DNA from 3 places in the Arsenicicoccus sp. oral taxon 190 genome. Region 2 is predicted to be linked to each of the others. Evidence: predicted binding sites of a transcription regulator. Region 2 holds the regulator's gene; each other region holds the start of a gene.
What was found. Region 2 encodes LexA, which represses DNA repair genes until DNA is damaged. Its sites were predicted from a motif close to TCGAACANNTGTTCGA; they were not measured.
Positions count from the first base shown of each region.

Region 1: recA (recombinase RecA) is a predicted target of LexA. The motif match lies at 4,430-4,445, and genes of this name have one in related genera.
Region 3: ruvC (crossover junction endodeoxyribonuclease RuvC) is a predicted target of LexA. The motif match lies at 5,700-5,715, and genes of this name have one in related genera.

Region 1 covers NZ_CP012070.1:3,118,945-3,129,004, reverse strand. Annotated here, with positions in the region: gene ADJ73_RS14565 (ATP-dependent helicase) at 1-3,002, opposite strand, end outside; gene ADJ73_RS16725 (WGxxGxxG family protein) at 3,145-3,585, opposite strand; gene ADJ73_RS14555 (WGxxGxxG family protein) at 3,617-3,913, opposite strand; gene ADJ73_RS14550 (DUF3046 domain-containing protein) at 4,155-4,391, shown strand; gene recA (recombinase RecA) at 4,671-5,693, shown strand; gene ADJ73_RS17355 (regulatory protein RecX) at 5,699-6,691, shown strand; gene ADJ73_RS14535 (YccF domain-containing protein) at 6,738-7,148, opposite strand; gene ADJ73_RS14530 (gluconokinase) at 7,322-8,824, shown strand; gene ADJ73_RS14525 (SDR family NAD(P)-dependent oxidoreductase) at 8,835-9,326, opposite strand; gene ADJ73_RS14520 (MarR family winged helix-turn-helix transcriptional regulator) at 9,412-10,020, shown strand; gene ADJ73_RS14515 (MFS transporter) at 10,030-10,060, shown strand, end outside.
Region 2 covers NZ_CP012070.1:2,197,068-2,207,127, forward strand. Annotated here, with positions in the region: gene ADJ73_RS10230 (patatin-like phospholipase family protein) at 1-813, shown strand, start outside; gene ADJ73_RS10235 (aldehyde dehydrogenase family protein) at 801-2,261, opposite strand; gene lexA (transcriptional repressor LexA) at 2,346-3,044, opposite strand; gene ADJ73_RS10245 (LysM peptidoglycan-binding domain-containing protein) at 3,301-3,693, shown strand; gene ADJ73_RS10250 (hypothetical protein) at 3,819-4,283, opposite strand; gene ADJ73_RS10255 (DUF6318 family protein) at 4,658-5,209, opposite strand; gene ADJ73_RS16975 (hypothetical protein) at 5,391-5,546, opposite strand; gene nrdR (transcriptional regulator NrdR) at 6,203-6,697, shown strand; gene ADJ73_RS10265 (vitamin B12-dependent ribonucleotide reductase) at 6,846-9,761, shown strand; gene ADJ73_RS16980 (hypothetical protein) at 10,057-10,060, shown strand, end outside.
Region 3 covers NZ_CP012070.1:2,546,486-2,556,545, reverse strand. Annotated here, with positions in the region: gene secF (protein translocase subunit SecF) at 1-676, opposite strand, end outside; gene secD (protein translocase subunit SecD) at 682-2,670, opposite strand; gene ADJ73_RS11845 (preprotein translocase subunit YajC) at 2,670-3,020, opposite strand; gene ruvB (Holliday junction branch migration DNA helicase RuvB) at 3,183-4,298, opposite strand; gene ruvA (Holliday junction branch migration protein RuvA) at 4,302-4,898, opposite strand; gene ruvC (crossover junction endodeoxyribonuclease RuvC) at 4,924-5,586, opposite strand; gene ADJ73_RS11825 (YebC/PmpR family DNA-binding transcriptional regulator) at 6,296-7,072, opposite strand; gene pdxT (pyridoxal 5'-phosphate synthase glutaminase subunit PdxT) at 7,114-7,725, opposite strand; gene ADJ73_RS11805 (amino acid permease) at 8,515-9,978, opposite strand.

The DNA.
Region 1 (10,060 bases), 920 kb from region 2:
AGCCACCGGGACGCCTGCGCCTGGTCGGGGTACGCGTCGCCGGCGGCCACGCAGCGCAGGGCGACCTCCTCGGGGGTGAGCGGCCCGAGCACGCGCAGCAGGTCGGCGACCGCCTCGGCGTCGCGGCACCGCCGGTCGGGGGACAGGCGCTGCAGGTCCTGCTCGGTGGCGGTGATGACCTCCGGGTCGAGCAGGTCGCGCAGCGCCACCCCGGCGTCGGTGCCGAGCAGGTCGGAGAGCAGCCCGGCGTCCAGCGACAGGGCCGCGGCACGCCGCTCGGCCAGCGGCGAGTCGCCCTCGTAGAGGTACTGCGCGACGTAGCCGAACAGCAGGGACCGGGCGAACGGCGACGGCGAGGGCGTCTGCACGTCCACGACCCGCACCTGTCGGGACCGGACCTGGGTCATCAGGTCGACGAGCCCGGGGACGTCGAAGACGTCCTGCAGGCACTCGCGGACGGCCTCGAGCACGATGGGGAAGCTGGGGTAGCGGGTGGCGACCTCGAGCAGCTGGGAGGAGCGCTGCCGCTGCTGCCACAGCGCCTGCCGTCTGCCGGGGTTGCGGCGCGGCAGGAGCAGCGCCCGCGCGGCGCACTCGCGGAACCTCGCCGCGAACACCGCGGACCCGCCGATCTCGGTGGTCACCAGGTCCCGCACGTCCGCCGGGTCGAGCAGCACCAGGTCGGTGATCTCCCGCGACCAGTCGTGGCCGTCGGTCCCGCCGTCCAGCGGGTCCATGTCGGGCAGGCGCAGGATGATGCCGTCGTCGGCGTTCATCGCCTGGACGTCGTAGCCAAAGCGCTCCCGGAAGCGGGCGGCGATGGCGAGCGCCCACGGGGCGTGCACCTGCTGGCCGTAGGGGGAATGGATGGCGACGCGCCAGTCGCCGATCTCGTCGCGGAACCGCTCGATGACGATGGTCTGGTCGTCGGGCACGTCGCCCGTCGCCTCGCGCTGCTCGCCGAGGTAGCCGAGCAGGTTGTCGGCGGCCCAGTCGTCCAGGCCCGAGGCCGCGAGCCGGTCGCGGCCGGTCTCGTCGTCCACCCGCAGCAGCTCGCGCACGTAGGCCCCGAGCGCGGCGCCCAGCTCGGCTGGTCGCCCTGGCTGGTCCCCCTTCCAGAACGGCAGCCGCCCCGGCTGACCGGGCGCCGGCGTCACGAGGACGCGGTCGTGGGTGATGTCCTCGATCCGCCAGGACGTGGACCCGAGCGTGAAGACGTCGCCCACCCGGGACTCGTAGACCATCTCCTCGTCGAGCTCACCCACCCGGCGGCCGGGCCCGTCGCCGGTGGCCAGCATCACGGCGTAGAGCCCGCGGTCGGGGATGGTGCCGCCGCTGGTCACGGCCAGACGCTGGGCGCCCGGCCGGCCGGACAGCACGTCGGTGACCCGGTCCCACACGATCCGCGGTCGCAGCTCGGCGAACTCGTCGCTCGGGTAGCGCCCCGAGAGCATGTCCAGCGTCGCCTCCAGCACCGAGCGAGGGAGCGAGGCGTATGGCGCCGCGCCCCGCACCAGCCGCTCGAGCTCGTCGACGGTCCAGTCGTCGAGGGCGCACATGGCCACGACCTGCTGGGCCAGCACGTCGACGGGGTTGGCGGGGATGCGCAACGACTCGATGCCCCCGGAGCGCATCCGGTCGATGACCACGGCGGTCTGCACCAGGTCGCCGCGGTGCTTGGGGAAGAACACGCCCCGGGAGACGGCCCCGACCTGGTGCCCGGCGCGGCCGACCCGCTGCAGGCCGCTCGCGACCGAGGGCGGCGACTCGACCTGCACCACGAGGTCGACGGCGCCCATGTCGATCCCGAGCTCCAGCGAGCTCGTCGCCACGACGGCCGGCAGGCTGCCGGACTTGAGTGCCTCCTCGATCTCCTTGCGGTGCTCCTTGCTGACCGAGCCGTGGTGCGCCCGGGCCAGCACGGGGGCCGCGCCCTGGCTCTGACCGGCCTGCCCCATGAGGTGGGCGGGGGTGCCGTGGGTGAGACGGCTGGGGGGCAGCAGACCGTCGGCCGCAGGTCCGGGGGGCGCCTCAGCGCCCGGCGGGCCGTCCGCGGGCTCGGCGTCCGCCAGTCGCTCCTCCCACTCCTCGTTGAGCCGGGCGGTCAGCCGCTCGGCGAGACGGCGGGAGTTGGCGAAGACGAGCGTGGACCGCTGAGCGGCCACGAGGTCCACGATCCGCTCCTCCACGTGGGGCCAGACCGAGGCGGCGCGCTGCGGGTCCGCGCCGCCCGGACCGTCGAGGTCCACCGACCCGGCCGCCAGGTCGCCCAGGTCGGGGACCGGGACCACGACCTGCAGGTCCCACTCCTTGGTGGAGGTGGGCTGGACGGTCGTGACGGGTCGGCCGCCGGCGAGGAACCGGGCCACCTCCTCGACCGGGCGCACGGTGGCGCTCAGCCCGATCCGGGTCGCGGGTCGCTCGAGCAGGGCGTCGAGGCGCTCCAGGGAGAGGGCCAGGTGCGCACCCCGCTTGGTGCCGGCCACCGCGTGGACCTCGTCCAGGATCACCGTCTCGACGCCGCGCAGCGCCTCCCGCGAGGCGGACGTGAGCATGAGGAAGAGCGACTCGGGGGTGGTGATGAGGACGTCCGACGGACGCTTCTGGAAGGCCCTGCGGTCCGCCGCGGGGGTGTCTCCGGACCGCACCGCGACCGTGACGTCGGGACGGGGCACCCCGAGGCGGTCGGCGGCGTGACCGATGCCCACGAGAGGGGAGCGCAGGTTGCGCTCGACGTCGACGGCGAGCGCCTTCATCGGACTGACGTAGAGCACCCGGCAGCGTCGCAGCGGGTCCTCCGGCGGCCCGGCGGTGGCCACCTGGTCCAGCGCCCACAGGAAGGCGGCGAGCGTCTTGCCGGACCCGGTCGGGGCCACGACGAGGGTGTGCTGGCCGGTCGAGACCGCCTCCCAGGCGCCGGCCTGGGCGGGGGTCGGCGCGACGAAGCTGCTCCGGAACCACGCCTGCGTGGCCGGGGAGAAACGATCGAGGACGTCGGTCATAGTGAGGCACAGCCTGCCACCGACCACCGACAGACCCCCTGATCACCACGAGGTCGGCCGCCCCCACCCGCAGGTGGGAGCGGCCGACCAAGTGGGTTCCGCCTGCGAGGGACGCGGCGGACGTGGCGGACGCGGTCGTCCGTCAGCGGCGGAAGCCGTCGTTGCGGCCGTCCAGGTCGCCGTCGCGCAGGTCCTCGCGCAGACCCTCGCGGCCGGTGGTGCCGTGCTGGCCGCGGGCGAGGTTGTCGCGCTCGTCGACGTTGCCGCGGACCACGTTGGTCTCGTGGTCGGTGCCGATGCGCTCGGTGCGGGTGCCCTCGGTGTGGGCGCGCTCGGTGTGGACCGGACGCTCGTGGTGCTCGACGTGATCCTTGCGGCCGCGCTTCATCAGGCCGGCGAGACCGAGCAGACCGAGCAGGCCCCACAGGCCGGTCTTGTCGGACTCGGTCGTGGTGGTGGTCGTGGTGACCGAGGTGCTGGGGCTGGGGGAGGAGGTGTCGGCCATCGCGGCGCCGGCGGGGGCGAGCACGAAGGCAGCGGCGGCGGCGCAGGTGGCGGCAGCGGTGGTCAGGAAGGTACGCATGGTGGTGTTTCCTCTCGTTCGGTGCTCTGGGTCAGTGACGGTTGGTGGACTGGGCGGTGGCGCCGTGGGCCTCGCGGGCGCGGCGGTCGTCGTAGGCCTGCTTGCCGCGGACGAGCCCGGCGAGGCCGAGGGCCCCCAGGAGCCCCGCGAGACCCCACTTGCCGGAGTTGTCGTCCTTGACGTTGTCCTCGCCGGTGTCGCCAGCGGCGACCACGACGACGGAGGACGTGGCGTGGTGCTCCGCCGCCGTCGAGGGAGCGGCTGCGAAGCCGGCCGCGCCGGCAGCGATCGCGGCGGCGGTCGCGAGGCGCATGGTGGTGCGACGCATGACTTTCCTTTCGTCGTACGGGCTTTGGTCCTTGTACGCACTCAGGCCACCCCCACCTCGTGAACCGGTTGTGGGCGTATTCGATGTGATCCATGTCACAGGTTAGACGGGGTGCAACCTGGTCACTCCCTGTAGTTTCGCTGGTCAGAGGCGGTGAGGCCGCGGTGATCGGCCGGGTCTTGGTCGTCTGAGCATGTGGACGCTGTTGCCGGGTCGTGACCCGACGAGAGAGGCTCGTGACATGCGTGTCTCCGAGCTGAAGCGTCTCCTCGACGACGAGTTCGGAGCCTCCTACGCCTCCTCGGTCGCGGCGGACCACCAGATGGGGGCGCTGGGCGGCCGGACGGTGGACCAGGCGGTTGCGGCCGGGATCGACCCCCGCACCATCTGGCTGGCGCTGTGCGACAGCTATGACATCCCGCCCGAGCGGCGCCTCGGCAAGGACCGCCCGCTGCGACGAGACGCACCCCTGGACTGACCCGGGCCGTATGCCGCCCGCGTGTCGCACCCGGCGCGTCGAACTCATGTTCGGTAGATTCATCCACAAGAGCTCGACCCGGCGCAGCACCGTCCACAGATCACCGTGGTCCAGGGAGGGTCTGTCAGTGGTGGCTCCTAGCGTCTGACCCAAGACATCGGTCACGGGTTGCCGGTGGACGCGATCCGACGAGAGACAAGGACAGCAGTCATGGCAGCTATCACCCCCATCAAGGGTTCCAAGGCCCCGGCCGACCCCAAGGACGCGAAGTTCCAGGCGCTGTCCTCCGTGCTCGGCCAGATCGAGAAGTCCCACGGCAAGGGCGCGGTGATGCGCCTCGGGGACGACGTGCGTCCCCCGATCGAGGTCATCCCGACCGGCTCCATCTCCCTGGACGTCGCCCTCGGCATCGGCGGGCTGCCCCGCGGCCGGGTCATCGAGGTCTACGGCCCGGAGTCCTCCGGAAAGACGACGGTCGCCCTGCATGCCGTGGCCAACGCCCAGCGCAACGGCGGCATCGCCGCGTTCATCGACGCCGAGCACGCCCTGGACCCGGAGTACGCCAAGAAGCTCGGCGTCGACACCGACGCCCTGCTGGTGTCCCAGCCGGACACCGGCGAGCAGGCGCTGGAGATCGCCGACATGCTGATCCGGTCCGGTGCCCTCGACATCATCGTCATCGACTCCGTGGCGGCCCTGGTGCCCCGCGCCGAGATCGAGGGCGAGATGGGCGACAGCCACGTCGGTCTGCAGGCCCGCCTGATGAGCCAGGCGCTGCGCAAGATCACGGGCGCCCTGTCCTCCAGCGGCACCACGGCGATCTTCATCAACCAGCTGCGCGAGAAGATCGGCGTCATGTTCGGGTCGCCGGAGACCACCACCGGTGGCAAGGCGCTCAAGTTCTACGCCTCGGTGCGCCTCGACGTGCGCCGCATCGAGACCCTCAAGGACGGCTCCGACGCGGTCGGCAACCGCACCCGCGTCAAGGTGGTCAAGAACAAGGTGAGCCCGCCCTTCAAGCAGGCCGAGTTCGACATCATCTACGGCGAGGGCATCTCCCGCGAGGGGGGCCTCATCGACATGGGGGTCGAGCACGGCTTCGTGCGCAAGGCCGGCGCCTGGTACACCTACGAGGGCGACCAGCTGGGCCAGGGCAAGGAGAACGCCCGGCAGTTCCTCAAGGACCACCCGGAGACCGCCGACGAGATCGAGCGCAAGATCAAGGAGAAGCTCGGGATCATCAAGCCGGTCGACGCGCCCGTCTCCGAGATCCCAGCGGTCGAGCCTCCGGTCGAGTTCTGAGTCGTATGCCGCACCCCACCGCCCCGCGGCAGGGCAGCTGGAGCGGGGCCGCCTCCTGGGACGACACCCCGGACGACGGCCCCGCTCCCGTCTCGCCGCCGCCTGCGGCCGCTCCGTCGGTCACCAGCGCAGCCTCGGCTGACGAGGCGCCGCCCGACAGGTTGGAGCGCGCCCGGGAGGCGCTGGCGCGGGCCGAGTCCGGGGCTGCGGCGCCGACCGCCGGCGTCCCGGACTTCCTGCCGCCAGACGCCGCCGCGGCCCCGGCCGGCTGGGACGACCTGCGCGCCGAGCACCGGGGCGACCGCCGCAGCGAGACCCGCCCCACCGAGACCCGTCGGGACGAGCACGCGCGGGACGAGCACCCGCGGTACGAGTCCCCGCGGTACGAGTCCCCGCGGGACCAGGCCGATCGGGTCAGGCCCGGTCAGCGGGGCAAGCCCCAGCGGGACAAGGCCGGTCAGCGCGGTCGTGCCGAGGACCCGCCGGGCGACGGTGCCGCGGCCGTCGACGCCGAGCCGGACCACGAGGACGTCGCCCGGCAGATCGTGCTGCGTCAGCTCGCCCTGGCTCCGCGCAGCCGTGCGCAGCTGGAGACCAAGCTCCGCCAGCGTGGCTGCCCCGAGGAGGTCATGGCGCGGGTGCTGGACCGCATGACCGAGGTCGGCCTCGTCGACGACGCGGCCTACGCCGCGATGCTGGTCCGCTCCCAGCAGGCCACCAAGGGCCTGGCCACGCGGGCGTTGGCGCACGAGCTGCGCAAGAAGGGGATCGACAAGGACCTGGCCGACGCGGCCCTCGACGAGGTCGACCCGGAGGAGGAGCGTCGGCGGGCCCGCGAGCTGGTCGACAAGAAGCTGCGCACCATGGGCGGCCTGGCGGTGGAGGTCCAGACGCGCCGGCTCGCGGGCATGCTGGCGCGCAAGGGCTACGGCTCGACCGTGGCCTACGCCGTCATCCGCGACGCCATCGCCGATGCGCCCGAGCACCAGCGCGACTGACGCTCGGCCCGGCACCCCCCCAGGGTGGTGAGGGCGCGTCCCCGCGTCAGAGCGAGTGCAGCGGTCGCTGGGCCGCCGGGATCATCCGCGCGTCCACGATCTGCTTGCCGTAGGGGAACAGCGTCACGGGAATCAGCTTGAGGTTGGCGACCGCGAGCGGGATCCCGACGATCGTGAGGGCCTGGGCGACCGCCGTGGTCAGGTGCCCCAGGGCGAGCCACCACCCCGCGACCAGGAACCACACGACGTTGGCCACCCCCGACACCGGCCCCGCGCCAGGCGTCGGGACGACCGCCCGCCCGAACGGCCACAGCGCGTAGCTCGCCATGCGGAACGACGCGACGCCGATGGGGATGGTGACGATGAAGACGCAGGCGATGATGCCCGCGAGGATGTAGGTGAGCCACAGCCAGAAACCGCAGAACACCACCCAGATCAGGTTGAGCAGCAACCGCACGATGTCCCTCCCGGACCACGAAGATGCGCTGTCACCAGGGATGACGCCTCTGGCCTGACCGATGTTCCCGGGGAGTCCCGATCTCAGGGGCGCCTCAGGGATCTCCCTGCGCCCGGCCGTCGTGCGAGCCCGCCCCGACCTAGGCTGGAGGGCCCCGACCCCAGGAGCCCCCCATGAGCGGACCGGCGTTCGAGATCGCCGTCGAGCAGGCGCAGCAGCCGATCGTCCTGGCCCTGGACGTGGGCTCGACGGCCAGCCGCGGCGCGCTCTACGACGCGGCGGGACGTCCGGCGGGCAGGCGCGCCAAGCGGCCTCACGCCTTCACCACCGCGGCGGACGGCACCTCCACGATCGATCCCGACCAGGTGGTCGCCGAGCTGACGGAGATCGTCGAGGAGCTGCTCGACCAGCTGGGTGCCACCCCGGTCGGGGGCGTCGCCATCGACACCTTCGCCTCGTCGCTGGTCGGCGTCGCCGCGGACGGCTCGCCGCTCACCCCCTGCATCACGTATGCCGACGCCCGCTGCGCCGGTGAGGTCGCCGTCCTGCGCGGCCGGCTGGACGAGGCGGACGTGCAGCAGCGCACCGGCACCCGCATCCACACGAGCTATCTCGCGCCCCGGCTGCGGTGGCTCGCTCAGGAGCACCCCGACGTCGCGGCGCAGGTGCACCGATGGATGTCGTTGGGGGAGTATGTCCTTCACCGCCTCATCGGCACCGCGGGCCCGGGCACGTCGACGGCCGCGTGGACCGGTCTGCTCGACCGGCGGACGGGGGAGTGGGACGAGCAGCTGCTCGAGGTCGCCGGGGTGAGCGCCGAGCAGCTGGGCACGCCCCGGGACCCCAGCGACACCCTGACCCCGGTCGTCGACGTGGGCGGGCGCTGGCCGGCCCTCGCGGAGGCTCGGTGGTTCGCCCCGATCACCGACGGTTTTGCCAGCAACCTCGGCAACGGTGCGACGGGTCCCGACACGGTGGTGGCCAGCCTCGCCACGAGCGGGGCGATGCGCGTCCTGATCGACGGCGCCCCCGAGGCGCTGCCGACCGGGCTGTGGAACTACCGCGTCGACGACCGCCGCTCGCTCGTGGGCGGCGCGCTCAACGACGTGGGCCGCGCCGTGAGCTGGGCCGAGGAGACCCTGCGGCTGCCCGAGGAGCGCGACGAGCTGGACGCGATCCTGCGTGCCGCCCCCGATCCCGACACCCCCTTGGTGCTGCCGTTCCTCACCGGCGAGAGGTCGACCGGGTGGGCCGGGGGAGCCCGTGCGGCCCTGACGGGGCTGACGGTCTCGCACCGGGCACCGGAGGTCTTCCGCGCCCTGATGGAGGGGGTTGCGCTGAGCTACGCCCGCCTCGTGGTCCAGCTCGAGGAGGCGGCCGGTGCGCCCGATCGCCTCCTGGCGAGCGGCCGGGTGGGGCAGGACCTGCCGGGGCTGTTCGCCCTGCTCGCGCACGCCGTCGGCAAGCCCGTGACCCCGGTGACGATCAAGCGGGTCACCCTGCACGGCACCGCGCTGCACGCCCTCGAGGTGCTCGCGCCCGACGTCGAGCGCGCCACCCCGACCACGGGCCCCACCGAGGCGCCCGAACCGCGGGCCACCCGACACTTCGCCGAGCGGCTCGCGCGGTTCGAGGAGCTCTACGGCGCGATCGTCGCCCCGACGCCGCGCCCCTGACCCCGGCGCCTCATGCCTCGGACGCGGCACCCGCGTCGTCGAAGCGGGTCAGACGCCCCGTGGGAGCCCACCGCTCCAGGTCCGCGAGCTGGCGGGTCAGCTTGTCGCGGATCCGGTCAACGGCCTCGGGCCCGAGCGGCAGGCGCAGCGGCGCGTCGGGGTCGTCGACGGCGCGGACGATGATCGAGGCGGCCCGGCGGGGGTCGTTGGGCTGGCGGCCGTCCTGCTCGCGAAACCGCTCGCGCAGGGCCCCGGCCGGAGTCCCGGCATACGCGGCGAGCGGGGTCGAGAAGGCCATCGACCGCCCCGCGAACTCGGTCCGGAACGGCCCCGGCTCGACGACGAGGACGCGGATCCCGAGTGCCGCGACCTCCGACGCCAGCGCCTCGGACATGCCCTCGAGGGCGAACTTCGACGTCGCGTAGATCGCGTGCCCGGGGTTGGCGGTGACGCCGCCGACGGACGACATCTGGACGATGGTGCCTCTGCCGCGCTCCCGCATCGAGGGCAGCACGGCCCTGGTGACCCGCATCGCCCGCGCAGGTTCATATCTTGAGTCTCAAGATACACAAGAGGAAGGGTCAGGGATGGGTGCTTCACAGGTCCCCACGGACTCGTACGGGAAGGAGGAGCAGCGGTGGGTCGCGAGCATCCCCGGGGGCGCCGACGCCGCCTCGGAGGGGGTGCGGCAACGCCTCGGCCGCGTCGCGCGGCAGTACGAGCGCGTGCTCGCCACCGTCGCGGCCGAGCACGACCTGAGCGTGGGTGACTGGGAGGCGCTCTCGGTCCTGGCGCGGTCCGACGAGGGCAGCGTGACGCCGGGACGGATGGGAGAGGTGCTCGGGCTCACGTCGGGCACCGTCAGCGAGCGGATCGAGCGGTTGGTCCGGGGGGGTCTCGTCGAGCCGGTAGAGGGAGCGGACGGCCGGCGGCGTCCGGTCCGGCTCACCGCGGCCGGTGCGGCGGCGTGGGGGGCGGCCACGCGGCGGCGGGTGGAGACCGAGGCGGAGCTGCTGGAGGAGGCGCTCGACCCCGGCGACGTGGCCACGTTGAACACCCTGCTGGGACGACTCCTCGCGCGCCTGGAGGCGGAGTTCGGCCCGGCCCCCCGCCACGACATGACCAGGGGCAGACCGGGCGGCGCGGGGTCGGCATACGGGCTCGGCCGTGGCGAGGTGCGACGCGCCGGCGGTTAGGGTCACGGGGTGTCCTCTCGCCCTGACCTGCGCTGGCTGC
Region 2 (10,060 bases):
GGACCGGCCACGGTGACGGGCGCCACGGACATCGCGTATGGCGTCGACTGGCGCTTCTGGGACCCGACTGCGGTCGCGCCGTACGGCTGGATGGGGGACTACCGCGTGGGCTTCGCCCCGCCGCCGGCGTGGCTGCGGGTGGCTGACGTGGTGGCGACGTCCTGCGCGTTCCCGCCGGTCTTCGGCCCACGACGGATCGACGGACGCGCTCTGGGGCTGCAAGGGGGCACGCCGGGGCGGGAGACCGCGGCCACCCGCCAGGCGATCCTGGCCGGCATCCCGCTGTCCGACGGCGGGGTCTACGACAACCTTGGGCTGGAGCCGGTGTGGAAGGACCACGCCACCGTGCTGGTGTCCGACGGAGGCGGGGTCTTCCGGGCGCGGTCCACGCGCACGCCGTTCGGCCTGATGCTGCGGACCGTCCAGATCGCCGGCGACGGCGGCACGTCGGTGCGCGTCCGCTGGCTGCACTCCTCGATGCAGCGCGGCGAGATCGCGGGCGCGACCTGGGGGCTCGACGAGGTCATCGGCTACCCGCGGGACGTCGTCGAGGCCGTCAACGCGATCCGCACCGACCTCGACGGCTTCAGCGTCGGCGAGCAGCAGGTGCTGGAGCGGCACGGCTACCTCGTGACCGACGCGCTGGTGCGCGAGCACGCCCCCGAGCTGATCGCGAGCGACGTCCCCGCGCGGGCGCCGCACCCCGAGGTCGCATCCCCGCAGGTCGCCCTCGCGGCGGTGCGGGGGTCCGACCGGCGCACCGTGCTGGGCCGAGGCCCGTGGCGCGCCGATCGGGCCGGTCAGAAGGGGTAGGTCGCGATCCGGCTCTGCATCGTCACCCACTGCAGGTGACAGAAGCTGTCGAGGCTGGCCCGCGCGCCGCCGAAGTGACCGCCGCTGCCGGACGCCTTGATCCCGCCGAAGGGGATGACCGCCTCGTCGTCGACCGTCTGGTCGTTGATGTGCAGCATGCCGGTCTCGATGCGGTCCGAGAGCTCGTATGCCGCCATCGCGTCCCCCGTCAGCACCCCGACGGACAGGCCGTACTCGCTCGCGTTGAGGAGCTCGATGGCCTCGTCCACCGTGTCGTAGGTGGTGATCGGGGCGACCGGGCCGAAGATCTCGTCGGTGAAGGCGACGCTGTCCCGCGCGACATGCGTCAGGACGGTGGGGCGGTAGAACAGCCCGTCGTAGGTGCCGCCGGCCTCGACGCGGGCGCCGGCGTCGACCGCCCGCCGGACGATGTCGTGGACGCGGTCCCGCTGGCGCTCGTCGATGATCGGGCCCAGGGCGTTGGTGGGGTCGGTGGGGTCACCGACGGTCAGGGCGTCGGCCTTGGTCGCGAGCAGCCGCGCGTAGTCCTCGGCCAGGGAGGACGGCACGAGGTGCCGGCCTGCGGTCATGCAGATCTGGCCCTGGTGCAGGAACGAGCCCCACGCGCCGGCCGACGCGGCGGCCTCGACGTCGGCGTCGGGCAGCACGAGCAGCGCGTTGTTGCCGCCCAGCTCGAGGTGCACCTGCTTGAGCAGGCCGGCCGCGGCCTGGCCGATCCGCCGGCCGGCGGCGGTGGACCCCGTGAAGGACAGGCACGGCACCTGCGGGTGGGCGACCAGGGCCTCCCCGAGGTCGGCCCCGCCGGGCAGGACGTGCAGCAGCCCCTCCGGGAGCCCGGCGTCGGCGAGGAGCTGGGCGAGCGCCATACCGCCGGCGACGCTGGTGCGCGGGTCGGGCTTGAGGACGACCGCGTTGCCCAGCGCGAGCGCCGGAGCGACCGAGCGCATCGACAGGATGGCCGGGAAGTTGAACGGCGAGATGACGCCGACCACGCCATACGGGACGTAGCGCGCGAGGGAGAGGCGCGGCTTCATCGAGCGCAGGACCTCGCCGTAGGGCGCCGACGCGGTCGCGGCGGCCTCTTGCAGCTCGGAGACGACGAGCCCGACCTCGAAGGCAGCCTTGCCCTGACCGGATCCCGCCTCGCGGACCAGCCAGGGCTGCAGCCGCTCGGGCTCGGCCTCGAGGAGCTGGGCGGCCTTGAGCATCACGGCGGCTCGGGCCGGGTAGGGCTGGGCGGCCCAGGCGCGCTGCGCCGCCCGGGCACGCTCGACGGCGTGGTCCAGGTCGGCGGGGGAGGCGGTCCCCACGTGCCCGAGCGTCTCGCCGGTGGCCTTGTCCGTCACGGGTGACGGCTCCCCGGAGCCGTCCGTCCAGGAGCCGGTCCAGATGGCGCGCTCCCACGGCGCGGTTGTGGAGCTGGTCATGCGGGCCTCACTCATCGTCGGGTGGGTGTGTGCGCCCAGCCTGCCATCCGCGGGCCCGGCTCGTCGCGGGTGCCGACGGACGGATCAGACGGCGCGCAGGACCGCGGTGACCTTGCCGAGCACCGTGGCCTGGTCGCCGTCGATGGGCTCGAAGGCGGGGTTGTGCGGCAGCAGCCACACGTGACCGTCCTTGCGCTTGAAGGTCTTAACGGTCGCCTCGCCGTCGAGCATGGCGGCGACGATGTCGCCGTTGTCCGCGTCGGGCTGCTGCCGCACCACGACCCAGTCCCCGTCGCAGATCGCCGCGTCGACCATGGAGTCGCCGACCACCTTGAGCAGGAAGAGCTGGCCCTCGCCCACCAGCTGACGGGGGAGCGGGAAGACGTCCTCGACGACCTCCTCCGCCGTGATCGGGACACCGGCGGCGATGCGACCCAGGACCGGGACGTATGACGCCTCCGGCCGCTGGTCCCCCGACGCGGTGACGTCCACGCTGTCGTCGATCGTGGAGTGGAAGGCCTCCGGCGCCCACTCGGGGGCCACGACCTCGATGGCGCGCGGGCGGTTGGGGTCGCGCCGCAGGTAGCCCTTGCGCTCGAGGGTGAGCAGCTGGTGGGAGACGCTGCTGACGCTGGCGAGGCCCACCGCGTCACCGATCTCGCGGATGCTCGGCGGGTAACCGCGCCGCTCGACCGTGTTGCGGATGAACTCCAGGATCTTGCGCTGCCGGGCGGTCAGGCCGTCGCGGCCGTCCCGGTCCGGCAAGGTCGTCACCTTGGCCATGGGTCTCGCTCCTCGCTGTCGCCACAGGGCTCTGACCTGCGGATCTCGTGTCTCGGAAGCACTCTCCGAGGGGGTATGTCAGTGGTCCCTGCTTGAGTATCTCCCGTGGCCACCAGGCTATCGGGGTCGATTGGACGTTTCAAACACAAGTTCGACGCGAGTCTTCCCCTCGCCCCCGGGAATGCGGTACGTTCGTACACGCGTTCTATCGAACGAATGAGCGAGCCACCCCGGCTCGCCGGAGAAGGAGGACACGATGAGTGCAGCAGCTGCGTGGAGCGACCCGGTCGCCCCGGCATGCGCGCCCGGTCGTCCCCACCTGCGTCTGGTGCCGACCGGTGACGACGTGACCGAGCGGGCACGCCGCCGTCCTCGGATCACCCGTCGCGGTCGTCTTGCCCTGACCATGACCGTGCTGGTGCTGATCGCCCTGGCCGCAGCCTCGGCGTGGAGCGCCTGGGCGGTTGCGGCGCCTGCCGGCCCCGCCCGTTCCGTGACGGTCGCCACGGGGGAGTCGCTGTCGCAGATCGCGGCTCGGGAGATGCCCTCGGTCCGCACCGACCAGGCAGTGCTCCAGCTCGTCGCGGCCAACCACCTGCCGTCCGACCAGGTCATGGCCGGTCAGCGGCTGGTCGTCCCTGCGCCGTAGCCGCATCGTCGCCGGGAACTCCCGGCGGAAGGCCGCGCGTTGGACCACCTGACGCGCCGTCAGGGCGAGGACCTGCGTCGTGGCGGTCACATCAGGGGGTGTGACCGCCGCGACGCGACGGGTCGTCATCCCTGGTCCACGAGCTCGTTGCGGCTGGTGCGCACGTCGATCGGCTGCGCGGGGCCGGGGATGTCCACGGTGCTGGCGATGGGTGTCCAGGCGCCACCGTCGACGCTGTACTCCCCGGCATAGGTGGCGGTGATGCCGATCTCGAAGCGTCCCGCCTTGGTGTAGGCATGCTTCACGTCGCCGCTCGGGTAGGTGCCTCCCATGCTGGGCGTGGGTCCCACCACGCCGTCGTCACCGAAGTCGTAGACGTAGCGGACGCCCACCGGCCGGATCGCCACGCGGTGGCCGAGGAGGCCGACGGTGTTCACCTCCCCGGGCTCGTATCCCGCAGCCTCCCAGGTGAGCTCCACGTAGGTGGGCAGCGTCACGAGGGTGCGTCCACCCACCGGCTGGACGTTGGCCTGCGGCTTGGCGAACGGCGTGTTGGTGAAGGCCTGCACGATCATTGCCTCGGTGAGCACCGGCTGGGGCGGGGGAGCGGGCTGGCCTGGCGCCGCCGGCGCGGGGGCAGGCCCTGGTGCTGCGGGCGTGGCGGGGTCGGGGATGGAACCGGGGACCGCCAGCGTCCACTCCGACGGGCTGTCCGCCTTCAACAGCGGCCTGCTCAGGCGATATGGGGCGATCGGCGTTACCAGGGCGCTATGGGTGCTGTACGTCGGTTGGCGTGGTGTCGCCTCCGGGGCGACGTTGTCGCTAGATCTGGCCGGCGCGGGACGATGAGCGATCTCGGCTGGTTTGGTGATTCGAGCGCGGATCTGTGCGCCCCCTCCTGTCAATGACCCATGCGTTGACCACCCCCCACCATCAGCGCTCACCAAGGCGACCACCCAGGCCGTCATCCTGGGCTCCCGACTTCCGCGACTCGCCAACCGGAACCGGTGTACTGGAGCGCCAGGTCAGACTTGTTGATCGTCCTAGGCAGCGTTTGATAGGTCGATCCGTCCGCGTTCATGATTTTGACTGGCAGTTGCTCCGTGACAAGGAGTATCCGCGTCCGGTCGAGCTCGTCCGTCCCCAGGGGCTTGATCGATATGAGAGACAACGGGTCCGATTCCACCCGGCGATGTTCGATCATGAAGCGATCTGCGTCCTTGGCGAGGCTGGTGCATCCCGCGCAGTCGCCAGCGCTCAATGCCCTAATCGCTGCACCGTTCGCGGAGCGCCAGGAGGAATTGACCGTGGTCACCCAGTACCGGGTGAACGCCTCGGCGCCCTCGGGGGTGTGCGCGCGGGCGGCTGCGGGGATGGCGGCCGGCCCGCCAGCTGGCGAGGATGACCCGGCGGCGCCGCTGATGGTAGCGCTGGCGGTCGGGGTCGTGCTGGCGCTCCCGCTGGGGCTTGCGGATGCGCTGGCGCTCACGGGCTTGCCGGCCGTGGTCGGCGGCATCTCGTGCGTCGGGCTCGACCGTGGGGCGGAGGTGCTCGAGCATGCTGTCAGGGCAGCAGTCAGGGCCAGGGCGGTGAGGGTGCCACGACGTCGATGTCCACGCATGTCAGCGAGCCTAGACGGGCTGCGGCCGGCGGGGTTGTCGTCATACGGGCATCTGTGGATAACTCGGACGTGCGGGCTAGCGGCGGTCCTTGGTCATCACCGAGACGGCGTAGATGAGGCACCCAGCGGCAACCATGACGAGCAGCCCGCGCATGCCGCTGTTGCGGATGAGCATGGCCGCCGCGAAACAGAGCAGGCCGATCAGGAGCGGGGTCGTGGCTCGACGGTCCATGGCGGCAGCGTACGACGCCCGGGTCCGGACAGTCCGGCGCGCCCCGCAGCACTGGGTGGGTTCGACCGTCGTAGTCGGTGGTGTTTCCCACCCGGTCCGGCCGCGGAGGCCGGCCAGCTGGCGCCCCGACGCCACTGGGTGGGTTCGACCGTCGTAGTCGGTGGTGTTTCCCACCCGGTCCGGCCGCGGAGGCCGGCCAGCTGGCGCCCCGACGCCACTGGGTGGGTTCGACCACCGTCGTCGGTGGTGTTTCCCACCCGGTCCGGCCGCGGAGGCCGGCCAGATGGCGCCCCGACGCCACTGGGTGGGTTCGACCGCCGTCGTCGGTGGTGCTTCCCACCCGGTGCGGTGGCGCCCGCCGCCCAACCCCCTCGCCGCACCTGGCCCCCCAGGCGGTCCAGCCCGACCACACCAACCCATCACGCAGAGTGAAGCCGCAGCCACGATGGGTGCAACACGCCGCATGACCTGCGGCGACACGGCACGCGGGTGACCTGTTTGATCACGTGCGCATCACGGGCATAAGATCACTACATCTAGTGGTTACACGGATGTAAGTCGTCCACATGTAGTCCCCAGGCTGGGGCTCGTTAACCACAGGTTGTCAACAGGACATCCACAGCACCGTCCACAGGCCACCCGGGGGAGGAGTCACCGTGCACTGCCCGTTCTGCCGCAATACCGACAGCCGCGTCATCGACAGCCGCACCACGGACGACGGCTCCGCCATCCGTCGCCGCCGTCAGTGCCCCGCCTGCCAGCGGCGGTTCACCACGGTGGAGTCTGCCAGCCTGACGGTCATCAAGCGGTCGGGGGCCAGCGAGCCCTTCAGCCGCGCGAAGATCCAGGACGGCGTGAGCAAGGCCTGCCAGGGGCGCCCGGTCAACGAGGACGACCTCGCCCGCCTGGCGCAGCGCGTGGAGGAGTCCATCCGGTCCCAGGGTCACGCCGAGATCGACGCCCACGAGGTGGGGCTGGCGATCCTCGGGCCGCTCCGCGAGCTCGACGAGGTCGCCTACCTGCGGTTCGCCAGCGTCTACCAGGCCTTCGAGTCGCTCGAGGACTTCGAGGCGGCGATCGCGGTGCTGCGCGCCGAGCGTGAGCCGACCGGCCACGAACCCACCCCGACCCGTCCACCCAGCACGTCCTAGCAGGTCAGCAGGGCTTGTCAGTGGTCACCCCCACACTTGACCGTATGACGCCAGAGCCCGCCTCCACCCCAGCTCCACAGCCTCGCCACGCCGTGTGACGGGGACCCGCACCAGACCAACCGCCACCTTCAACCAGGGAGTCAGGACCATGACCGAGACCGTCGGCGCACGCTCCGGAGCACGCAAGTCGGCCAAGAAGGGCCTCACCATCGAGCGCATCTTCACCACGCCCGGCGTCCACCCCTACGACGAGGTGACCTGGGAGAAGCGCGACGTCGTCCAGACCAACTGGAAGACCGGTGAGACGATCTTCGAGCAGCACGGCGTGGAGTTCCCCGACTTCTGGTCCGTCAACGCGTCGACGATCGTCACCACCAAGTACTTCCGCGGCGCCGTCGGCACCGACAAGCGTGAGCAGGGCCTCAAGCAGCTGATCGACCGCGTCGTGCTCACCTACGCCAAGGCGGGCAAGGATCATGGCTACTTCGCGACTCCCGAGGACGCCGAGATCTTCGAGCACGAGCTCACCTACGCGCTGGTGCACCAGGTCTTCAGCTTCAACTCCCCGGTGTGGTTCAACGTCGGCACTGCCAGCCCGCAGCAGGTCAGCGCCTGCTTCATCCTGTCGGTCGACGACTCGATGGACTCGATCCTCAACTGGTACAAGGAGGAGGGGTTCATCTTCAAGGGCGGCTCGGGCGCCGGCCTCAACCTCTCCCGCATCCGCTCCTCCAAGGAGCTGCTGTCCTCCGGCGGCACCGCCTCCGGCCCTGTCTCCTTCATGCGCGGCGCCGACGCCTCCGCCGGCACCATCAAGTCGGGCGGCGCCACCCGTCGCGCCGCCAAGATGGTCGTGCTGGACGTCGACCACCCCGACATCGAGGAGTTCGTCGAGACCAAGGCGCGCGAGGAGGACAAGATCCGCGCGCTGCGCGACGCCGGCTTCGACATGGACCTGGGCGGCAAGGACATCGTGTCCGTGCAGTACCAGAACGCCAACAACTCCGTCCGCGTCTCCGACGAGTTTATGCAGGCCGTCGAGGACGGCACCGACTTCGGCCTGCGCGCCCGGATGACCGGCGAGGTCATCGAACGTGTCGACGCCCGGGCGCTGCTGCAGAAGATCGCCAAGGCCGCCTGGGAGTGCGCCGACCCCGGCATCCAGTACGACGACACCATCAACGCCTGGCACACCAACCCCGAGACCGGCCGCATCACCGCGTCCAACCCCTGCTCGGAGTACATGTCGCTCGACAACTCCTCCTGCAACCTCGCCTCCCTCAACCTGCTGAAGTTCCTCCGCGAGGACGACACCTTCGACGCCCGCACCTTCCAGAAGGTCGCCGAGCTCGTGATCACCGCGATGGACATCTCCATCTGCTTCGCCGACTTCCCGACCGAGTCGATCGGCGAGACGACGCGGGACTACCGTCAGCTGGGCATCGGCTACGCCAACCTCGGCGCCCTGCTGATGGCGACCGGCCACGGCTACGACTCCGAGGGGGGCCGCGCCCTCGCCGCCTCCATCACCTCCCTGCTCACGGGCGCCTCCTACAAGCGCTCCGCCGAGCTCGCCGCCGTGGTCGGGCCGTATGCCGGGTACGCCCGCAACGCCGACGCGCACAAGCGGGTCATGGCCCAGCACCGGGACGCCAACGCCGAGGTCAAGACCCTGGACGAGATGGACTCCTCCATCCACGACCTCGCCACCAAGGCGTGGGACGACGTCCTCGCGCTCGGCGACAAGCACGGCTTCCGTAACGCTCAGGCCTCCGTGCTGGCCCCCACCGGCACCATCGGCTTCATGATGGACTGCGACACCACCGGCATCGAGCCCGACTTCTCCCTGGTGAAGTTCAAGAAGCTCGTCGGTGGCGGGTCCATGCAGATCGTCAACCTCACGATCCCGCGCGCTCTCAAGAAGCTCGGCTACCAGCAGGAGTCGATCGAGGCCATCGTCGAGTACATCGCCGAGCACGGCCACGTCATCGACGCCCCCGGCCTCAAGCCGGAGCACTACGAGGTCTTCGACTGCGCGATGGGCGCCCGCGCCATCTCCCCGATGGGCCACGTGCGCATGATGGCCGCGTGCCAGCCGTTCCTGTCCGGCGCGATCTCCAAGACCGTCAACCTGCCCGAGTCCGCCACGGTCGAGGAGATCGAGGACGTCTACGTGCAGGGCTGGAAGCTCGGCCTCAAGGCGCTCGCCGTCTACCGCGACAACTGCAAGGTCGGTCAGCCGCTGTCCGACGCAAAGAAGAAGACCGAGGACCGCATCGAGGAGCGCGCCGAGGAGAAGGTGGTCGAGAAGGTCATCTACCGCCCGACCCGCAAGCGCCTCCCCAAGCGTCGTCCCTCGCAGACGATCTCGTTCTCCGTCGGCGGGGCCGAGGGCTACCTCACCGCCGGGTCCTACCCCGACGACGGCCTCGGTGAGCTCTTCCTGAAGTTCGGCAAGCAGGGCTCCACCCTGGCCGGTGTCATGGACGCCTTCTCCATCGCCGTGTCCGTGGGCCTGCAGTACGGCGTGCCGCTGGAGACCTACGTCGACAAGTTCACCAACCAGCGCTTCGAGCCGGCCGGCCTGACCGACGACCCGGACGTCCGGATGGCGCAGTCGATCATGGACTACGTCTTCCGTCGCCTGGCGCTGGACTACCTCGACTTCGAGACGCGCTCGATGATGGGCATCTACTCCGCGGAGGAGCGGGCCCGCCAGCTCGAGACCGGGTCCTACGAGCCGACCTCCGACGAGGACGACAGCGAGTACGACGAGGAGATCCAGCAGGACGTCGCCACCTCCAAGACGCCCCAGGAGAAGGCCCGCGAGGCGAGCGAGCGGTTCGGCGCCTCGCACGCCCGCCCGGCCGAGGTGAAGTCCGGTGCCGGCGCCGCCGACGCCCGTGAGGTCTCCCAGGAGATCCACTCGTCCGCCGAGCTGATGGAGAAGCTGCAGGGCATGGCCTCCGACGCGCCGATCTGCATGACCTGCGGCACCAAGATGCGTCCCGCCGGCTCGTGCTACGTGTGCGAGGGCTGCGGCAGCACCTCCGGCTGCAGCTGATCGCCGACCAGGCCGATCGCCCTGGGCCCCGTGGGAATTCGTTCCCGCGGGGCCCAGTGCCACGTTGACGGTTGAGCAAGGTCCACCGCCTGCACCCGCGACTCGACCACGACCCCGACGCGACGAGACGGACCATGTGACGCCGCACATGACCCCGGGGCACGGTCTCGTGCTCGACCGCAGGCCAGATACTGGCGTCGTTCAGTTCCTGTGGTTACCAGTTTTGGCGAAACTGGTAACCACAGGCCACGCGTTGTGTCCGAGCTCTGGCTCCCGGATGATCAAGGCGGACGACATGA
Region 3 (10,060 bases), 350 kb from region 2:
CGTTCTCCTTGACCTTGTCGAAGACCACGACGGTGTCGTAGAGGGAGTAGGCGAGGACCGTCAGGAAGCCGATCATCGTCGCGGGGGTGATCTCGAACCCCAGCAGCGTGTAGAGGCCGACCGTGATGACCATGTCGTGCAGCATCGCGATGATCGCGGCGGCCGACATCTTCCAGGTGCGGAAGTACAGCGCCAGCACCACCGAGACGATGACGAAGAAGATCAGCAGGGCGCGCAGGGCCTGCTGCGACACCGACTGACCCCAGGACGGCCCCACGAAGGTGCTCGAGACCTGGTCCGTGCCGACCTTGAACTCCTGGCCGAGGGCGTTGCGGACGGCCTGGGTCGGGCCCTCCTCGAGCTTCTCGGTCTGCACGCGGATCGAGTTGGCGCCGATCTTGGTGACGGTCACGTTGCCGGCCTGCTCGCCGGCCTTGGCGGCGGCGGTGTCGACGGTCTGCTTGGCGCGGGTCTCGAAGGAGGACGGGTCGGCGATCTGGGACACCCGGAACTCCGAGCCGCCCCGGAACTCCAGGCCCAGGTTGAGCCCCTTGACGGCGAGCCCGGCCACGCAGACGGCGAGCAGGATCCCGGACAGCAGGAACCACAGCTTGCGGCGGCCGACGTAGTCCAGGCCGCGTCGACCGGTGTAGAGGTCGTTACCGAAGTCTGACACCTTGCTCACAGCACGGCCCCGCCTTCCTTGGTGTAGCTGCCCTCGCGGGTCCTGGCGGCCTCGCGCTCGGCGTCGAGCTGCTCGAGCTCGGCGTCGGGGTTGCGGAACCGGCCGCGCCCGATGTAGCGGGCCGGCTTGGCGCCCAGCGCCTCCGCGTCGAAGCCGGACATCTTGTGCCCCTGCCCGAAGAACCTGGTGCGGGACAGCAGCGCCAGCATGGGGTGCGTGAAGAAGAAGACGATCACCACGTCGATGATCGTGGTCAGCCCGAGGGTGTAGGCGAAGCCCCGGACGTTGCTGGAGGCCAGCAGGTAGAGGACGACGGCGGCGATCAGGTTGACCGCGTCGGAGATGATGACGGTGCCCTTGGCCCGCTGCCAGCCGGCCTCGACGGCCGCCGGGACCGACCGGCCCTCACGGATCTCGTCGCGGACGCGCTCGAAGTAGACGATGAACGAGTCCGCGGTCATGCCGATGGACAGGATGAGCCCGGTCACGCCGGCCATCGAGAGCCGGAAGTTCTGGGACCACCCGAGCAGGGTGATGGCGACATACGTCGCTGCGGCCGCCATGAGCAGCGACGCGACCGTGACCAGGCCGAGGGCGCGGTACTGGAACAGCGCGTAGATGATGACGAGCAGGAAGCCGATGAGGCCGGCGACCAGGCCCTTCTGCAGCTGGTCCGCGCCGAGGGTGGGGCTCACCGTGTCCTGCGTCTCCACGCGGAAGGACATCGGCAGCGCGCCGAACTTCAGCTGCTGCGCCAGCGCCTCGGAGCTGGTCTGCGTGAAGGACCCGGTGATCGACGACTTGCCGTCGTAGATCGGCACCGTGATCCGCGGGGCCACGATGACCTCGCCGTCGAGCACCGACGCGAACTGGTTGCGCGGCTCCGGCAGGTTGAGCAGCCGCTTGGACAGCTCGGCGAACTTCTTGGCGCCGTCGGAGTCCAGCGTCAGGTTGATGCCGTACTCCGTGCCGGTGCCGCCGGCCTGGTTGGGCTGCAGCCCCGACGTCGCATCGGCAATGTTGCCGCCCTCCAGCTCGGCCGGCCCGAGGACGTACTTCGCGCGGCGGTCCGTCGAGCAGGTGACGAGCGGCTTCTGCGGGTCGTCGTTGATCTTCAGGTCGAGGTTGGGGTCCGTGCAGTTGAGCTGGGTGAACTCCTGCTGGATCGCCGGGGTGATCCACGCGGGGTCGCTGGCGTTGGCGGGCTTGCCACCCGGGGCGGGCGTCGCGCCGGGGGCCGCGGGGGTCGTGGCCGGCGTCGCGCCGGGTGCCGCAGGCGTCGTGGCTGCGGGCGCAGGAGTGGCCGCCGGCGCGGGCGTCGTGGCGGCAGGAGCCGGCGCGGTCGCGGTGGGCGTCGGGGACACGGTGGCCCGGGGCGCGGCCTGCGCCGCCGCGGGCGGCAGCACCGCGGGGGCGGCGCTGGACGTGGCCGTGCCCGGCGCCGGCACCGAGGCCGGGCTGGAGGCCTTGGCCGAGGCCGGACCGCTCGGCGCTGCCGAGGCCTTGGGGGTCGCGGGCGCCGTGGGCGTCGTCGTGCCGGTCGCGCCCGGGGTGGGGGTGCCGGTGGCGCCGGGGGCGGGCTGGGTCGAGCCGGGCGCCTCGGCCAGCACCGCGCGGAACCGCATCATCGAGGACTTCTTCAGCGAGTCCACGGTCTCCTGCGGGGTGCCCTTGGGCAGGGAGACGACGATGTTGCGCCCGCCCTGGGTGGAGACCTCGGCCTCGGCGACGCCGGAGCCGTCGACGCGCTTCTGCATGATGTCGACGGCCTGGCTCATGGTCGACTCGTCGAGCTGCTTGCCGCCCTGGACCTGCGGCGCGAGCACGACCTGCGTGCCGCCGGCGAGGTCGAGGCCGAGCTTGGGGGTCCACTGGGCGGTGCCCCAGGTGGCGACGCCGGCGAGCAGCGCGTAGAGGCCGAGCAGGAGCACGAAGAACCAGGTGAGGGTCCGGCGCGCTCCTCTCGTGCGGGGGTTGCGGGCCATCAGTCGGTTTCCTTGGACGGTGCGGTCGGGCCGGCGTCCCCGCCGGCGGGGTGCGTGGTCGACGGCGCCTCGCCCATCAGCGCGCGCTCGTCGAAGGTCAGGACGACGCCGGGGGCGGCCTCGATGCGCACCAGCCCGCCCTCGCGGGACACCAGGGTGCCGACGAGCCCGGCGGTGGTGATGACCCGCTGCCCCGGCGCGAGGGCGGACACGCGGTTGCCCTGCTCGCGCTGACGGCGCCGGTTGGTCAGGAAGAGCCAGAGCAGGACCAGCAGCGGCAGCAGGAACAGCACGTATGACGCCGCCCCACCCTGGTTGGCCTCCGCGGCAAGCATGCTGGCACTGATCATGGTGACGTCTCTCGATCGGGATGGCGGGCGTGACCCACAGCCTCATCGACGGAGCGTGACGATGACGACACAACGGGCGGCGCGGGTAATTCTTTTCGGCAGTGTACGGGTCGCCCCTGTCCGGGCCCAATCACCACGCCCGCCGGGCCGGGGCGCCCCGGCTCAGGTGAAGCGGCCCTCGCCGCCCTCCAGGGGCAGCTGCGGCGCCCCGGCTCCGGGTGCGTCGACGGGGGCGGTCAGCCCGAGGTGCTCCCACGCGAGGGCGGTCGCGGCGCGGCCCCGCGGGGTGCGCACCATGAAGCCCTCCCGCACCAGGTAGGGCTCGGCGACGGTCTCGACGGTGTCGGGCTCCTCCCCCACGGCGACGGCCAGCGTCGACAGACCGACCGGCCCCCCGCCGAAGCGGGTGCACAACAGCTCGAGGACCCCGCGGTCCAGCCGGTCCAGGCCCCGCGGGTCGACGTCGAAGAGCGCCAGCGCGGCGCGCGCCGCCTCCAGGTCCACCACGCCGCGACCGTGCACCTGCGACCAGTCCCGCACGCGGCGCAGCAGCCGGTTGGCGATGCGGGGGGTGCCGCGGGAGCGCCCGGCGATCTCGGCGATCCCCTCCTGCTCCGCCTCGACGCCGAGCAGCCGGGCCGAGCGCCCGAGGATCGCCGCGAGGTCCGCGGCCGAGTAGAAGTCCAGGTGCCCCGTGAAGCCGAACCGGTCACGCAGCGGCGCCGGCAGCAGCCCGGCGCGGGTGGTCGCCCCCACCACGGTGAAGGGTGGCAGCTCGAGCGGGATCGCCGTCGCCCCCGGCCCCTTGCCGACGATCACGTCGACCCGGAAGTCCTCCATGGCCAGGTAGAGCATCTCCTCCGCCGGCCGCGCCATCCGGTGGATCTCGTCGAGGAAGAGCACCTCCCCCTCGGCGAGGCTCGACAGGATCGCGGCGAGGTCACCGGCGTGCTGGATCGCGGGCCCGCTGGTCACCCGGATCGGCCGTTCCAGCTCGGCCGCGACGATCATGGCGAGCGTCGTCTTGCCGAGCCCGGGCGGGCCCGACAGCAGGATGTGGTCGGGCACGGCGTCGCGGCGTCGGGCCGCCTCGAGCACCAGCGACAGCTGGTCGCGGACCCGCGGCTGCCCCGGGAACTCGGCCAGCCGCCGGGGCCGCAGGGCCGCCTCCACCCGCTGCTCGTCGTCGCTGCCCCGGGCGTCGACGACCCGCGCCGTCGCGTCATAGCTGCCGTCGCCATACGCCTGCTCGTCGCCGGGATCCCAGATCTCCGCCACGGCTCAGCGCCCCAGCTCGCGCAGCGCGGCGCGCAGCATCTCGCTCGTCGTCCCCGGCGCCTCACCGGTCTTGAGGACGCGCCCGACGGCATCCTCCGCCTGCTTGGCTGACCACCCGAGGCCGACCAGCGCCTCGACGACCTGCGGCTGCGCGCCGGCGGTGGCGGTCCCGGTCGTCGCGGCAGGCGCCGCCCCCGGGAGCGCGCCAACCTTGTCGCGCAGCTCGAGCACGAGACGCTCGGCGCCCTTCTTGCCGATGCCCGGCACCTTGGTGAGCGCGACGATGTCGCCCCCGGAGATGGCCGCGCGCGCCACGTCGGGCGCGTGCACCGACAGGATCGCCAGGGCCACCTTGGGGCCCACCCCGCTCACCGTCTGCACCTGCTCGAAGAGCGCCCGCTCGTCGTCGTCGCCGAAGCCGTAGAGCGTCAGCGAGTCCTCCCGCACCACCAGGCTCGTCGACAGCCGCGCCTGCTGCCCGGTGCGCAGCGACGCGGCCGTGGCCGGGGTCGTGTGCACGAGCATCCCCACCCCGCCGACCTCGACGACGACGGAGTCCAGGTGCACCGAGAGCACCGTGCCGGCGACCGACGCGATCATGAGTCCTCCTGTGGTCCAGTCTGTTTCATCGTATGCCGCTGCCGCGGCGCACCGCCTGGCGCCGGGCCGCCGCCACCGCCTGGTTGCCGCCACCGGCGCGGTGCTCGGCGACGGCCTGCTCCCACCGGTTGGGGGTGGCCCGCTGCTGCCGTCGCGCCGCGTCGAGGGCATCGGCGACCCGGTTGTCGTCCACGGCGCCGGCGAGGCGAGCGGCGGCGCCTCCTCGCCATACGTGACAGATGGCGAGAGCGAGGGCGTCGGCGGCATCCGCCGGGGTGGGGCGCTCCTGCAGGCTCAGCACCCGCATGACCATGGCGGTGACCTGCGCCTTGTCGGCCCGGCCGTTGCCCGTGACGGCGGCCTTGACCTCGCTGGGCGTGTGCAGGGCGAGCGGGATCCCGCGGCGCGCGGCGGCCAGCATCGGCACCGCGCTGGCCTGGGCCGTCCCCATGATGGTCGACACGTCGCCGCGGGCGAACATCCGCTCCACGGCGATGGCGTCCGGGTCGTGGTGGTGCAGCCAGTCCTCCAGCTCGGTCTGGATCGTGAGCAGCCGCTGGTGGATCGGGTCGCCGCTCGGGGTCCGGATCACGCCGACGGCGATCATCCGCAGCGGCCGGCCGGGGACGCCCTCGACCACCCCGATGCCGCACCGGGTCAGGCCGGGGTCGACGCCGAGCACCCGCATGCCGTCCCCTCTCGCCGGAAGTGTTGCGTGTCAGTAGCCGTGACGCGCACCGCCAGTGCGCGCTGACAGTGTCCCAGGCGGCCGGCGCCCGGGGACGCTGACACACCGAGGCTCCGAACACACGTTCGCCGACCCCAACCCACCCCGTCCCCGTCTGCCCCGCCGTCCCCCCGTCTGCGCGCCCATCCCCCGTCTGCCCCGCCGTCCCCCGTCTGCGCGCCCATCCCCCGTCTGCCCCGCCGTCCCCCCTCTGCGCGCCCATCCCCCGTCTGCCCCGCCGTCCCCCGTCTCCACGCCCATCCACGGTCTGCCTGGCCATCCCCGGTCTACCTGGCCATCCCCGGTCTCGAGCTGCAGCCCCAGACCGGCACTGCACGGCAAGACCGGGGACACAACCCCAGACCACCACCACCCAGAGACACGCGAGCGGGGCCGGATCCCCGACCCAGCCCCTGCGTCGCCCGTCTCGGCGCCCGTCCCCCGTCTACCTGGCCATCCCCGGTCTCCAGCTGCAACCCGAGACCGGCACTGCACGGCAAGACCGGGGACACAACCCCAGACCACCACCACCCAGAGACACGCGAGCGGGGCCGGATCCCCGGCCCCGCTCGCGTCGCCCTCAGCAGCCGCTCGCGCCGTCGTCAGTCCTCGAACCCTCTGGTCGGACTTCCTCCGCGCTGATGGCCTCGCTCGTGTCCTCGCGCCGTCGTCAGTCCTCGTCGTCCAGACCGAGCTCGGCCGCCACCTCGTCGCTGATGTCGCCGTTGGTCCAGACGTTCTGCACGTCGTCGCTGTCCTCGAGCGCGTCGACGACCTTCATCATCTTGGTCGCGCCGTCGGCGTCCAGGTCGACCTTCAGGTTGGGCACGAACGACGCCTCCGCCGACTCGTACTCCAGCCCGGCCTCCTCGACCGCCTTGCGGACCGCTACGAAGTCGGTCGCCTCCGAGATGATCTGGAAGGTGTCGCCCTCGTCGTTGACCTCTTCGGCGCCGGCGTCCAGCACGATCTCGAGCAGGTCGTCCTCGGTGGTCTCGCCGTCCTTCTGCTTCTTCGGGACGACGACGACGCCCTTGCGGGAGAAGTTGTAGGCGACGGAGCCGGGGTCGGCGAGGTTGCCACCGTTGCGGGTCAGCGCCACGCGCACCTCGGTGGCCGCCCGGTTGCGGTTGTCGGTGAGGCACTCGATCAGGACCGCGACGCCGTTGGGGGCGTAGCCCTCGTACATGATCGTCTGCCAGTCGGCCCCGCCCGACTCAGCGCCCGACCCGCGCTTGAGCGCCCGGTCGATGTTGTCGTTGGGGACGGAGTTCTTCTTGGCCTTCTGGACCGCGTCGTACAGCGTCGGGTTGCCGGCCGGGTCGGCCCCACCGGACTTGCAGGCGACCTCGATGTTCTTGATCAGCTTGGCGAAGAGCTTGCCGCGCTTGGCGTCGATGGCAGCCTTCTTGTGCTTGGTGGTGGCCCATTTGGAGTGGCCGCTCATGCATCTCTCCTCGTGATGTCCTGCCTGGCAACTGAGCCAGTCTACGCGTGGCGCACCATGTCGACGAAGAACTCGTGCACCCGCAGGTCCCCGGTCATCTCCGGGTGGAAGCTCGTGACCAGCAGCGCTCCCTGTCGAGCCATCACGACCTTGCCGGCGGCCGGGCCCTGCGGCACCGTCGCCAGCACCTCGACCTGCTCGCCCACCTGCTCCACCCAGGGCGCCCGGATGAAGATCGCCCTGAACGGCGTCCCCGACTCGCGCATGCCCTCGACCTGCAGGTCCGCCTCGAAGGAGTCCACCTGCCGCCCGAACGCGTTGCGACGCACCAGCATGTCCATCCCGCCGAGGGTCTGCTGGTCGCGCGTCGCGTCGACCACCTGGTCGGCGAGCATGATCATGCCCGCGCACGAGCCGTAGACCGGCATGCCCGCGGCGATCCGGTCCCGCAGCGGCTGCTGCAGGTCGAAGGCGCGCACCAGCTTGTCCATCACCGTGGACTCGCCACCAGGGATGACCAGCCCGTCGAGCTCGGCGAGCTCCTCGGGTCGGCGCACCGGGATCGCCTGCACCCGTAGGCACTCGAGGGCGTGCGCGTGCTCGCGCACGTCGCCCTGGACGGCGAGGACTCCGATGCGGGTGGGCCTGGTCACCCGCGACACCCTAGTGCTCAGGCCGTATGCCGCCGAACCGCCCGTCTCCCCCACCCGCCACCTCGACCTGCGCCCCACTCTGCTTCTCGACCCGGCTGCGGTGGCATCCGCAGCCCTAGTGGTGGGAAGCGGCGTCTCGGCTGCGGCGGCAAACGTCACCAGCATGCCCGGGTCACAGACCTGCTCGTCGGGATATGTGGTCTGGGCCTACGTGCAGACCAGGACCTCCGGAGACGTCACCTTCTACAACTCGTCCGGCCTTGTTCTCTCCAAGTCGGTCGGGGGCACCGTCCACACCTAGTACTCCTCGTCACGGTCGCTCTCGTTGCCGCAGCCTGCAGGACATACCGGCACCCCCCGCGTCGAGCACTCCCTCCCAGAGCCGGTAACGGGGTCAGGAGCGCGCGAACGACCGCAGCTGCAGGTCGATGACGACTTGGGCCTGGACGTCGTCCAGGCCCAAGTCATTCCTCAGCACAGACTCGAGGTCTGCCAAGGACGAGGTTTCACTGAGGACAGTGAAGATGCGCGAACGCTGCTCGTAGGCGGTGTCTACCGCCCTCAGTATGTGTTGGCGAAACGCCTCTTGATCAACCGACATGACCTATGACCTCCGGTGAGACTCGTCGCGGCACCTGCTACCCGCCCATTCTGGGCCCAGCCGCCACTACGGGTGGGGGAACACGACCTCGATGCGCGACCCCGCGGCCCTGCTGCGCGGGGCGCTGCCGGACGCAGGCGCGTGACCGGACGCCGGCGCGTGACCGGACGCGCCGCGCGCCCGACGCCTCAGCGACCGGTGCGTTCGGCGTGCAGCGCGTGCGAGCGCAGCGCCTTCCTGCGCACCGCGAACCAGCCGGCCACGAGCGCGGCCACCACGACCGGCGTGCACGCGAGGATGAGCTGCCCGTCGGGGTCGAAGGCCATGGTGACGAGGATGAAGCACAGCGCGGCCAGGCCGAGCCACGAGGTGACCGGCGCCCCGGGCATCGGGAAGGTGGTCGCGGGCAGCTCGCCGCGGTCGATGCGGCGGCGCAGCGCGATCTGGCAGGCGAAGATCGTCCCCCAGGTCCACATGACCCCGATCGCCGCCATGTTGAGGGCGAGCTCGAAGGCCCGCGCCGGGACGACGTAGTTGAGGAACACCCCGAGGCCGTAGACGGAGGCGGTGAGCAGGATGCCGCCATACGGCACGTGGTGCTTGTTCATGCGCCCGGTGAAGGCGGGCGCCTCCCCCTCCGCGGCGAGGGAGCGCAGCACGCGACCGGTGGAGTACAGCCCGGAGTTGCACGAGGACAGGGCGGCGGTGAGCACGACGACGTTCATGGCGTCGCCGATCCACGGCTGGCCGAGGTTGGAGAACACCGTCACGAAGGGGCTCTCCCCGGCGTGGTACATCGTGTAGGGCAGCAGGCAGCCGAGCAGCAGCACGGAGCCGACGTAGAAGAACGCGATCCGGAAGATGACGGCGCGGATCGCCTTGGGGATGACCTCGCGGGCGTTCTCGGTCTCGCCGGAGGCGGTGCCGACGAGCTCGATGGTGGCGTAGGCGAAGATCACGCCCTGCATGACCATGACCAGCGGCAGCACCCCGGCCGGGAAGAAGCCGCCGGGTCCGTGGACCAGGTTGCCGAGGCCGGCCTCGTGGCCGGCGATGCCGGTGCGGGTCGCGACCAGGCCGATCCCGACGACGATGAAGGTGATCAGCGCGACCACCTTGACCATCGACGCCCAGAACTCGAACTCGCCGAACGCCTTGACGCTGATGAGGTTGATCGACAGCACCACGGCCAGCGCGACCAGGGCGGGGATCCACTGCGGCAGGTCGGGCAGCCACTTGTTGACGTACTGCGCGATGGCGGTGATCTCGGCGATCCCGGAGGTCATCCAGTTGACCATGTACATCCAGCCGGCCACGAACGCCCACTTGTTGCCGAAGAACTCGCGGGAGTAGGACACGAAGGACCCGCTCGACGTGCGGTGCATCACGAGCTCCCCGAGGGCCCGCATCAGCAGGTAGGCGATGACCCCGCACCCGGCATACGCGAGGACCAGGGAGGGGCCCGCCTTGGCGAGCCGGCCGCCGGCGCCCATGAAGAGGCCCACCCCGATGGCGCCGCCGATGGCGATCATCTGGACCTGCCGGTTGGTCAGGCTCTGGTGGTATCCCTCGTCGCCGCTGTCGCTGAGGCTGAAGCCACCCGGCTCCGGCTCGGTCGCGACCTGCGTCTGGCTCTGCTCGGATGACGTCATCGTCGGAAGGCTCCTTGGTCGTGGGGTGCCCTCGGCACGCTAGCGGGCGGGGTCGTCGGCCCGGCCGGCGGGGTCGGGTTCC